DNA from 2 places in the Enterobacter sp. AC1 genome. Region 2 is predicted to be linked to the other one. Evidence: predicted binding sites of a transcription regulator. Region 2 holds the regulator's gene; the other holds the start of a gene.

Region 1 (4,857 bases), on a different contig from region 2:
CATCTCTAACCTGCGCCGTAAGCTGCCGGAGCGTAAGGACGGTCACCCATGGTTTAAAACCCTGCGTGGTCGCGGTTATCTGATGGTTTCCGCTTCATGATAGGAAGCTTAACCGCCCGCATCTTCGCCATCTTCTGGCTGACGCTGGCACTGGTTTTAATGCTCGTACTGATGTTGCCAAAACTCGACTCACGCCAGATGACGGAGCTTCTCGACAGCGAGCAACGTCAGGGCGTGATGATCGAGCAGCACGTGGAAGCCGAGCTGGCAAACGATCCGCCGAACGATTTGATGTGGTGGCGCAGGCTGTTTCGCGCTATCGACAAATGGGCGCCGCCCGGGCAGCGTCTTTTGCTGGTCACCAGCGAAGGCCGCGTGATTGGGGCCGATCGCAACGAGATGCAGATCATCCGCAACTTCATTGGCCAGGCGGATAACGCCGATCACCCCCAGAAGAAGAAATATGGCCGCGTAGAGATGGTGGGGCCTTTCTCCGTCAGGGACGGGGAGGATAATTATCAGCTCTACCTGATCCGCCCGGCGAGCAACTCCCAGTCCGATTTTATTAACCTGCTGTTTGACCGTCCGCTTCTGCTGCTGATTGTTACCATGCTGGTCAGCTCGCCGCTGCTGTTATGGCTGGCGTGGAGCCTGGCAAAACCGGCACGTAAGCTGAAAAATGCCGCCGATGAGGTGGCTCAGGGCAACCTGCGACAGCATCCTGAACTGGAAGCCGGACCGCAGGAGTTCCTTGCCGCCGGGACCAGTTTTAACCAGATGGTGAGCGCGCTCGATCGCATGATGACGGCACAGCAGCGCCTGCTGTCGGATATCTCGCACGAACTGCGCACCCCGCTCACGCGCCTGCAGCTTGGCACCGCGCTGCTGCGTCGCCGCAGCGGTGAGAGCAAGGAGCTGGAGCGTATTGAAACGGAAGCTCACCGCCTGGACAGTATGATCAACGACCTGCTCGTCATGTCGCGCAACCAGCAGAAAAACGCGCTGGTCAGCGAAACGGTCAAAGCCAATCATCTGTGGCATGAAGTGCTGGATAACGCGGCGTTCGAAGCGGAACAGATGGGCAAATCGTTCACCGTCAACTTCCCGCCGGGGCCATGGCCGCTGTACGGTAACCCCAACACGCTGGAAAGCGCGCTGGAGAATATCGTGCGTAACGCCCTGCGCTACTCGCATACGAAGATTGAGGTGGCGTTCTCGGTGGATAAAGACGGGATTACGGTGATTGTCGATGACGACGGTCCTGGCGTGAGCCCGGAAGATCGCGAGCAGATTTTCCGTCCGTTCTACCGCACCGACGAGGCGCGCGACCGCGAGTCTGGCGGTACGGGACTGGGTCTGGCGATTGTTGAAACCGCCATGCAGCAGCACCGCGGCTGGGTCAAAGCCGACGACAGCCCGCTGGGCGGATTGCGGTTAACGCTGTGGCTGCCGCTGTATAAGCGTTCGTAATCCCCTCATCCTAACCCTCTCCCCATAGGGGAGAGGGGACGGCTCGGTGCGGTCTTTTCACCCTCGCCCCTTTGGGGAGAGGCCGGGGTGAGGGGCAATTATTTCCCCCACAATCTCCGCGAATTATCCTCAATCTTGCCGCTTAAGCGCCGCTTCTGCATCGTTCTCGTCCAGCTGGTGGATAAACCTGGCGCCGCCAGCAGGCGGTGATACTGCTCGTCGTCGAACGGCATATGCCAGGCAATCGCGCAGGCCTCATACACGGAGACATCGCTCAGGCGCGACGCCAGCACCAGCGGTGCATCCGCTGATACCTGCCCTGCCAGCACCACGCGGTACAGCCAGCCTGTTTTACCCGCGCTTTGCAGCTGGGCTGACATATCCTGGATGCCGAAATGGAAGTTGAGCTTGAAGCACGGCGAGCGCGGCTGCGTCACCTGAATCAGGGCATCGCCCCAGCGGTAGATATCGCCAATAAACACGTTCTTTTCGGTCAGCCCTTCGGTGGAGAGGTTCTCGCCAAACGCGGGGGCGACGAAGAGATCCGCCAGCTCGGGGAACTCGGTTTTCCAGTGCTGATAGTGTTCGCGCGGATAGTGGCACAGCGCGCGCTCCGGCCCGCCGTGGATTTTCTTTTCGGCCTGCTCGTCGCCCGCAAGCCCGAGGTCGGTTAGCGTCAGCTCACCGTCGACCTGAATTTTGGCGATGGCGCTCGGGCGGCTGCCGTCGTATTCCCTTACCTTGCCTGTAAATACATTCACCGGATAATGCATCGCTGCTCCTTTCTGCAGATACAAAAAAAGCGAGTCATCAGACTCGCTTCTCGCAGGCGTCAATGCAACCTTATTTTTTAGCGGCGAAACGCGCTGCTGCTTCGTCCCAGTTGACCACGTCCCAGAAGGCTTTGATGTAGTCCGGGCGACGGTTCTGGAATTTCAGGTAGTAAGCGTGTTCCCACACGTCCAGACCCAGGATTGGGAAACCGGATGCGCCAGAGATCGCTTCACCCATCAGCGGGGAGTCCTGGTTAGCGGTAGAAACCACCGCCAGTTTGTCACCTTTCAGTACCAGCCACGCCCAGCCAGAGCCGAAACGGGTTGCAGCGGCTTTTTCGAATTCCGCTTTGAAGTTGTCTACGGAACCGAAGTCGCGCTCGATAGCCGCTTTCAGGTCACCCTGCAGGGTGGTACCGGTTTTCAGGCCTTTCCAGAACAGGCTGTGGTTAGCGTGACCGCCAGCGTTGTTGCGCAGAACGGTTTTCTTGTCCGCTGGCAGCTGGTCCAGTTTGGTGATCAGCTCTTCAGCAGACAGGTTAGCGAACTCTGGCAGGCTTTCCAGCGCGGCGTTCGCGTTGTTCACATAGGTCTGGTGGTGTTTAGTGTGATGGATTTCCATCGTCTGCTTGTCGAAATGCGGTTCCAGTGCGTCGTAGGCATACGGCAGGGATGGCAGTGTATAACTCATAATCCTCTCCATTATTGTCGGGCGGCACAGCTGTTAATGCCGCGTAAGCAGTTGGTTCATTATAGTTAATTAAATGATATTGAAAATGATTATCAATGCCGTAGTTTTTATAAGGTTATTCAGGTTTTGCCTAAACACAAAATTGTGAGTCTGCTCACCCGGTTAACGTGCTGATTGCCATCCAGAACAAAAGTGCGGCAACCTTCTGAAGGTTCCTGAACCGCCTAATTTTTACACTCATCAAGTCGGAGGGACGCCACCGACTATAAAAACGATGAGGACGTAAAAATGAATCATGCGATTACGATGGGTATCTTCTGGCATTTAATAGGCGCGGCCAGTGCAGCCTGTTTCTATGCCCCGTTCAAAAAGGTGAAAGGGTGGTCGTGGGAAACCATGTGGTCGGTTGGCGGTACCGTGTCCTGGCTGATTTTGCCGTGGACCATTAGCGCCATGCTGCTCCCGGATTTCTGGGGCTACTTCACCTCCTTCAATGCCTCCACCTTGCTGCCGGTGTTTCTGTTCGGTGCGATGTGGGGCATCGGCAACATCAACTACGGCCTGACCATGCGCTACCTCGGGATGTCGATGGGTATCGGCATCGCGATTGGCATTACGCTGATCGTTGGCACGCTGATGACGCCCATTCTTAACGGCAATGTTGACGTATTGCTCAACACCAAAGGCGGGCAGATGACGCTGCTGGGCGTGCTCGTCGCGGTGATCGGCGTGGGTATCGTCACCCGCGCGGGTCAGCTGAAAGAGCGCAAGATGGGCATCAAAGCCGAAGACTTTAATCTGAAGAAAGGGCTGCTGCTGGCAGTGATGTGCGGCATCTTCTCGGCGGGCATGTCGTTCGCCATGAACGCCGCGAAGCCCATGCACGAAGCGGCCGCCGCGCTGGGCGTCGACCCGCTGTACGTGGCACTGCCAAGCTACGTTGTCATCATGGGCGGCGGCGCGCTGGTCAACCTCGGCTTCTGCTTCATTCGTCTGGCAAAAGTGAAGGATTTGTCGGTAAAAGCCGATTTCTCACTGGCAAAATCCTTAATCATCACCAATGTGCTGCTGTCGATGCTGGGCGGCCTCATGTGGTATCTGCAGTTCTTTTTCTACGCCTGGGGCCACGCCAGCATTCCACCGCAGTACGACTACATAAGCTGGATGCTGCACATGAGCTTCTACGTGCTGTGTGGCGGACTGGTTGGGCTGGTACTGAAGGAGTGGAATAACGCCGGGCGTCGTCCGGTGGGCGTTCTAAGCCTGGGCTGCGTGGTGATCATCATTGCCGCGAATATTGTCGGCCTCGGCATGGCGAACTGACTACGCCGCCTTTCGACTGCGATGACGCCACTGAACCGGCGTCATCCCCACCTCGCGGTTAAACACCACCGAAAAGTAATTACTGTCCTCAAATCCGCAGCGCATCGCCACTTCGCTCACCATCAGCTCAGTATGCTGCAACAGGTACTGGGCGTGGCAGATGCGCAGCTGGCGCAGGTAGTGGTTCACCGTCATCCCCGTCTGGGTGCGGAACTGCTGGCGCAGCGCGCGCTCGCTGCACTGCTCCTGTTCGCAGAACTTTTCCAGCACAAAACTTTTGTTCAGGCTGCCCGCAAGCCGGGCGATCAGCTTGTCCAGCAGCGCTTCCTGGACGGTTGCGGAGGGGTTATCGGTAGCGTAACGATGGCGCTTGAGAGTCATCACCAGCTGGGCGAACAGCAGCTCCGCCATCGGGTTTGCCACCGGATCGTGCTTTTGGCTCTCCTGCTCCATCTGGGAGATCGTCTGGCGCACCTGAGCCATGCCGTTGCTGCTTAAGCGCCAGTGGGGTTCGCCTCTGGCATTGAGAAAACCGGGGATATAGGCCGCCCAGTCGACATTCAGTTTGAGCCTGTCCGGGCAGTAGATAACGTTCTGCAA
Region 2 (7,263 bases):
GTCAATGTGGTGCTACTTATTTTTCTGAAAAAAGTTTGTTTTTTATCATCAATACGCAATTTGTAAAAAGTAACAGCAATTAACGATCTTACCCTCTGAAATTTAATGGCTTGCCCCGCCAAATCTCGCCCTCCGGTAAATGTTACAAAGCACTACCAATTATGTGCACTTCGTCATAATCCTGACTTTTGTCCGCTGAAAAGCATTGATAATTCGCGTCGCGAAAAATAACCTAAAGACGGTAGTTAATTCGAGGGTATTTATAACTACCCCTGACCATTTGGTCTTTTTTATTTTCGCCGTTTCAGGCGTTTTAATTCGTCAAAGAGGAATAATCTATGCGTACGTTCAGTGGCAAACGTAGTGCGCTGGCGCTGGCTATTGCCGGTGTGACAGCAATGTCGGGCCTGGTCGTTACACCAGAGGCGAAAGCCGCGGGTTTCATCGAAGATTCTACCCTCACGGGCGGTATTTATTACTGGCAGCGTGAACGTGACCGTAAAGACGTCACTGAAGACAAATACAAAACTAACCTTTCTCACTCCACCTGGAACGCCAACCTGGACTTCCAGTCGGGTTATGCCGCGGATATGTTCGGTCTGGATATTGCTGCGTTCACCGCAATCGAAATGGCGGAAAACGGCGACAGCGGCCACCCGAACGAAATTGCCTTCTCCTCCAGCAACAAAGCCTATAAAGAAGACTGGTCCGGGGATAAGAGCGGAATCAGCCTTTATAAGGCCGCAGCGAAATTTAAATACGGCCCGGTATGGGCGCGCGGTGGCTATATTCAGCCAACCGGCCAGACGCTGTTAGCGCCGCACTGGAGCTTTATGCCGGGTACCTATCAGGGGGCAGAAGCCGGGGCGAACTTTGACTACGGTGATGCGGGTGCGTTGAGCTTCTCTTATATGTGGACCAACGAGTATAAAGCACCATGGCACATCGAAATGGACAAGTTCTACCAGAACGATAAGAAAACCAAAGTAGATTATCTGCACTCGCTGGGTGCGAAATACGACTTCAAAAACGATCTGGTTCTCGAAGCCGCATTTGGCCAGGCGCAAGATTATGTCGATCAGTACTTTGCCAAGGCCAGCTATAAGTTTGATGTCGCGGGTAGCCCGCTGAGCACCAGCTACCAGTTCTACGGTACGCGCGACAAGGTCAGCAACGGTGGCGTCAATGATATTTATGACGGCACCGCGTGGTTACAGGCGCTGACCTTCGGCTACAAGGTCGGTCAGGTTGATTTGCGCCTGGAAGGCACATGGGTTAAGGCGGAAGGGCAGCAGGGGTACTTCCTGCAGCGTATGACCCCGACCTATGCATCGTCCAACGGCCGCCTGGATATCTGGTGGGATAACCGTTCCGACTTCAACGCCGACGGCGAGAAAGCGGTCTTCTTCGGCGCAATGTATGACCTCAAAAACTGGAATCTGCCTGGCTGGGCCGTGGGTGCCTCTTACGCTTACGCCTGGGATGCAAAACCTGCCGATATGGCAACACCGGATGCCTACTACGATCCAAACTATCGTCTGAAAGAGTCCTCCTACAGCCTGGATGCTATCTATACCCTGCAGGATGGTCGCGCGAAAGGCACGATGTTCAAACTGCACTTCACCCAGTATGACAACCACTCCGATATCCCGAGCTATGCGGGCGGTTACGGCAACATCTTCCAGGACGAACGTGACGTGAAATTCATGGTTATCGCACCGTTCACCATCTTCTGATGAATCGTCCGGCGGGTTAGCGCCCGCCGGACCGGAGACTGCACATGATAAAAAAAATCGTAATTGTCGCGCTGCTGGCGTCGGGGCTGGTGGCGTGTGCTCAGACTCAGGCCCCTCAAGAAGACTCCCGTCTCAAGGAGGCCTACAGCGCGTGCATCAATACCGCTGAAGGCTCGCCGGAGAAAATTCAGGCCTGCCAGAGCGTGTTGAATGTGCTGAAAAAAGAGAAAGCGCATGAACAGTTCGCAACGCAGGAAAATGTTCGCGTGATGGATTACCAGGCCTGTATCCAGGCGCGTAAAACCGGTAACGATCAGGAAGTGGCGAAGCGTTGCGACCAGATCTGGAAAGAGATCCGCAGCAGTAACAGTAATTAACCTGCTGTTATCATGCCCGGTGGCGCTAAGCTTACCGGGCTTTTTTATGCCTGAAAACAGGAAAAAAAAAAGCCAACCTTGCGGCTGGCTCAGAGTATGAATACTGATTATTTTGCGTCGTGCGCGTGGTCATCTTCGCGGCAGTCGCCTTCAGCGCAGTGACCGTAAAGGTACAGGCTGTGGTTGGTCAGGCGGATGCCATGACGCGCGGCGATTTCACGCTGACGTGATTCAATGGAATCATCGCTAAATTCAATGACCTTGCCGCAATCGAGGCAGATCAGGTGATCGTGGTGCTGCTGCTGGGTCAGTTCGAAAACAGATTTACCGCCTTCGAAATTATGACGGGTAACAATGCCCGCGTCGTCAAACTGGTTCAGCACGCGATAGACGGTAGCCAGCCCAATCTCTTCACCCATGTCGATAAGACGTTTGTAGAGGTCTTCCGCACTGACATGGTGATTGTCTGGACCCTGAAGCACTTCGAGGATTTTTAACCGAGGAAGCGTAACTTTCAGGCCAGCCTTCTTTAATGCGGTATTGTTGTCAGTCATGCGGAATCTGTCCTGTTGCTAAACGATTCACTTCTGTAGGAAGTGACAGAAAATGCACCCGGGATAATGCGTCTCATTATAGAACTGCCATGGCTAAATGAAAACTGCAAGTCTCAGGCAAAATATGCTTATAAAAACGTGGTATCACCAACAAACTTGTTCAAAGGAAAACCACGTTTATCAGGGAGACATTGTACAGGTCTGGACGAAAAAGTTAAAAGATTGTAGCGATTAATTTAATCGGTTTGACCTGGAGCACTGGCGCAGCCGCCGCTGCGCCGCGGAAGAAATCAGGCGTTAAGAATATCGTCCAGGTGCAGTTCCTCACGGATCTGCTTAACCCATTTCTCAACGCGCTCTGCCGTCAGCTCTGGCTGACGGTCTTCATCAATGGCCAGACCCACGAAATGATCGTCATCGGCCAGGCCTTTAGACGCTTCGAAGTGGTAACCGGCAGTTGGCCAGTGGCCAACGATCGCTGCGCCATTCGGCTCAATGATGTCGCGGATAGTCCCCAGCGCGTCACAGAAGTACTCGGCGTAGTCTTCCTGATCGCCGCAGCCAAACAGGGCGACCAGCTTTCCGTTGAAGTCGACTTCTTCCAGCGTCGGGAAGAAATCATCCCAGTCGCACTGGGCTTCACCGTAGTACCAGGTTGGAATACCCAACAGAAGAATGTCATAGCCTTCGAGATCTTCTTTGCTGCTCTTGGCGATGTCATGCACATCAGCAACGTCTTTACCGAGCTGTTTTTGAATGTTTTTTGCGATATTTTCGGTATTGCCGGTATCACTGCCAAAGAAAATGCCGATGATTGCCATGAGTAAAATAACCTCTTGAAACTTAATAGTATGGTGGCGCAATTTGGCCACGGATAAGGGCAATAATAGCAGAACTGGCAACCCTGCGGAAACAGCTATCGCGCAGGACTGCACTCTGTGCTACATGAAAAGGGCGATAAAGGGGATTTTCAGACTTATGCCTGGCTGCGTAACGTCTCAAGCTGGGCGATCAACATCTCTTCAATGAGCTCGCTGCGGCTGATATTCCGCGCGTCAGCCAGCTCGTTAAGCGCATCGACGGCGTCGGCGTTAAGCTTCAGTTCGACACGCTTAAGCCCACGATTTTTATCGCGTTTAAGCTGATTGCGTTTATTGATACGCAGCTGTTCATCGCGCGAGAGCGGATTCGTCTTGGGTCGTCCCGGTCGACGCTCATTCGCGAACAGATCTAGTGTCGTACGGTCCGTTTGTTCTTTGGCCATGATTCTGAGACTTCGGGGGAAACACGCCGCCCTGCTAATGCCCGGGCGATAAGCGCGCCATCATACATCACCAAAAACGGCACGCCAACGACTGGAAGCCCGCAGCCTTCCAGTCGCTCTCTTTTTAATCAATTTGCAGTATCAGCAAGATAGCGGCGAATGGCGCGCAACACGGCATCAGGTTTTTCAGCATGAACCCAGTGTCCGGCCCCGGCAATCACGTGGGCGCGCGCCTGCGGGAATTGTGCCAGCAAGGTGTCGCGGTACGCGTCGGTAACATAAGGAGAGTTACCGCCACGAATGAAGAGGGTAGGGTGTGGCCAGGCAGGTACCGTTTCCCAGCCCACGATATTATTGTACTGCGCCCAGAGCACCGGCACGTTAAAACGCCATTGTCCGTCAACAAACGACTTCAGCAGGAACTGCACGACGCCTTCTTCATCAAGATGGTCACGCATGACCGCAGCCGCCTGCTGGCGGGTCGCAGCGCCCGCTTCAGTGACCGCATTGATGGCAGCAAAAATCTCGTCGTGACGGCGGACGTCATAATCCACGGGCGCGACATCAATTACCACCAGGCCGTTAATACGTTCCGGCGCAAGCGCCGTCAGGGCCATTACCGCTTTGCCGCCCATTGAATGCCCGATGAGTGTTACCTTCTGCAGGCCGTTGGCGTCCAGCGTATCCAGCAGATCCTGTGCCATCGCGGCGTAGGTCATTTCGTCTGAACGCCCGGAAAGACCGTGATTGCGCATATCGACCTGTAAAATATCGTGGTCGGTAACCAGATCGCGCGCCAGCACGCCCAGGTTATCCAGGCTGCCAAAAAGCCCGTGAACCAGTACGATGGGAGAATTATTGTTCGGCGATTGTGCAGTTTGCGCTCGGGTATTCAATTTCATGGCAAAGTTCTTTTTTTACGTATGTCAGGTTAGGGTATCATGTTGACCATTCTGCCGCCCGGCTGCAAGGTTCCAGTTTAATCTGACTTTTGCTGCCAACCGGGTTTGACGCTATCCGCTGTTGGGATTTGACCCTATAATCCCAATGACTTGTATTCAGATAAGAAATCGCACTGGATTAAGATGAAAACAATCGAAGTTGATGACGAACTCTATCAGTATATTGCCAGCCAGACGCGGCATATCGGGGAGAGCGCGTCCGACATTTTACGGCGCATGCTTAAAATTTCCGCCGCTTCACAGCCTGCAACCCCAGTCACCAAAGATGTCGTGTCTCAGCCGAGCGTTGCTGCACAGGCTAAACCTGCCGTGACGCCGGCAAAAGATAAAGTGCGCGCGATGCGCGAGCTGCTGCTGTCCGATGAATATGCGGAGCAGAAAAAGGCGGTTAACCGCTTTATGCTGGTGCTGTCTACACTTTATTCACTGGATAACAAAGCGTTTGCTGAAGCGACCGAGTCGCTGCACGGTCGTACTCGCGTCTATTTCGCGGGTGACGAGCAGACGCTGCTGCAAAATGGCAACCAAACCAAACCAAAACATGTTCCTGGCACCCCGTACTGGGTGATCACCAATACCAATACGGGCCGCAAGTGCAGCATGATTGAACATATCATGCAGTCCATGCAGTTCCCGGCGGAATTGATTGAAAAGGTTTGCGGTACAATTTAACCCTTGCATCAGAAGGACCCGGTAATGGCAAATCACAGCCGTGCAGGCCAACCTGCACAACAAAGCGATTTGATTAACGTCGCTCAGCTGACCGCGCAGTATTACGTGCTGAAACCGGTCGTGGGCAACGCAGAACACGCAGTGAAGTTTGGTACATCTGGTCACCGCGGGAGCGCGGCGCGCCACAGCTTTAACGAACCGCACATTCTGGCCATTGCTCAGGCCATTGCGGAAGAGCGCGCTAAAAATGGCGTTACCGGTCCGTGCTACGTGGGGAAAGACACCCATGCGCTGTCTGAACCGGCGTTCATCTCTGTGGTGGAAGTGCTGGCTGCAAACGGCGTTGATGTGATTGTTCAGGAGAACAACGGTTTCACCCCAACCCCTGCGGTGTCTAACGCAATCCTGGTGCACAATAAAAAAGGTGGCGCGCTGGCAGACGGGATCGTTATCACGCCATCCCATAACCCACCGGAAGACGGCGGCATCAAATACAACCCACCTAACGGTGGCCCGGCAGACACCAACGTCACCAAAGTGGTGGAAGACCGTGCGAACGCCTTGCTGGCAGACGATCTGAAAGGCGTGAAGCGCATCTCCCTGGATGCCGCCATGGCGTCCGGACACGTTAAAGAGCAGGATCTGGTTCAGCCGTTCGTGGAAGGGCTGGCGGACATCGTTGATATGGCGGCGATTCAGAAAGCTGGCCTGAAGCTGGGTGTGGATCCGCTGGGCGGCTCCGGTATTGAATACTGGAAACGTATCGCCGAGCATTACAAGCTGGACCTGACCATCGTGAACGATCACGTCGATCAGACCTTCCGCTTTATGCACCTCGATAAAGACGGCGCGATCCGTATGGACTGCTCCTCAGAGTGTGCGATGGCGGGCCTGCTGGCGCTGCGCGACAAATTCGACCTGGCGTTTGCTAACGACCCGGATTATGACCGTCACGGTATCGTCACCCCTGCCGGGCTGATGAACCCGAACCACTATCTGGCCGTCGCGATTAACTACCTGTTCCAGCACCGTCCGCAGTGGGGCAAAGAGGTGGCCGTCGGTAAAACGCTGGTCTCTTCAGCCATGATCGACCGCGTGGTCGACGCGCTGGGTCGCAAGCTGGTGGAAGTGCCGGTTGGCTTTAAATGGTTTGTTGACGGTCTGCACGACGGCAGCTTCGGCTTCGGTGGTGAAGAGAGTGCCGGTGCGTCATTCCTGCGCTTCGACGGCACCCCGTGGTCAACCGATAAAGACGGCATCATCATGTGCCTGCTGGCGGCGGAGATCACCGCGGTCACCGGTAAAAACCCGCAGGAACATTACAATGACCTGGCGGCACGCTTTGGTGCGCCAAGCTATAACCGCATTCAGGCTGGCGCGACGTCAGCCCAGAAAGCGGCCCTGTCGAAACTCTCTCCGGAAATGGTCAGCGCAAGCACCCTGGCGGGTGACCCGATCACCGCGCGTCTGACGGCGGCACCGGGCAACGGCGCATCCATTGGTGGTCTGAAAGTGATGACCGACAACGGCTGGTTCGCCGCGCGTCCATCCGGTACGGAAGATGCGTATAAAATCTATTGCGAGAGCTTCCTCGGCGCTGAGCATCGCCAGCAGATTGAGAAAGAAGCGGTAGAGATTGTCAGCGAAGTGCTGAAAAACGCGTAAGTGGTGTTTGGTGCGGGCTGATGCCCTCACCCC

The links. Region 2 encodes Fur, which represses iron uptake genes when iron is present. Its sites were predicted from a motif close to ATAATAATGAGAACNACTATCAA; they were not measured.
Region 1: sodA (superoxide dismutase [Mn]) is a predicted target of Fur. The motif match lies at 3,008-3,030, and genes of this name have one in related genera.

Annotation. Positions count from the first base shown of each region.
Region 1 covers NZ_JBNDIZ010000012.1:56,879-61,735, forward strand. The annotation lists gene cpxR (envelope stress response regulator transcription factor CpxR) at 1-100, shown strand, start outside; gene cpxA (envelope stress sensor histidine kinase CpxA) at 97-1,470, shown strand; gene yiiM (6-hydroxyaminopurine reductase) at 1,569-2,306, opposite strand; gene sodA (superoxide dismutase [Mn]) at 2,314-2,934, opposite strand; gene rhaT (L-rhamnose/proton symporter RhaT) at 3,223-4,257, shown strand; gene rhaR (HTH-type transcriptional activator RhaR) at 4,258-4,857, opposite strand, start outside.
Region 2 covers NZ_JBNDIZ010000002.1:401,491-408,753, forward strand. The annotation lists gene chiP (chitoporin ChiP) at 339-1,736, shown strand; gene chiQ (ChiQ/YbfN family lipoprotein) at 1,784-2,113, shown strand; gene fur (ferric iron uptake transcriptional regulator) at 2,221-2,667, opposite strand; gene fldA (flavodoxin FldA) at 2,958-3,488, opposite strand; gene ybfE (LexA regulated protein) at 3,644-3,931, opposite strand; gene ybfF (esterase) at 4,060-4,833, opposite strand; gene seqA (replication initiation negative regulator SeqA) at 5,017-5,565, shown strand; gene pgm (phosphoglucomutase (alpha-D-glucose-1,6-bisphosphate-dependent)) at 5,590-7,230, shown strand.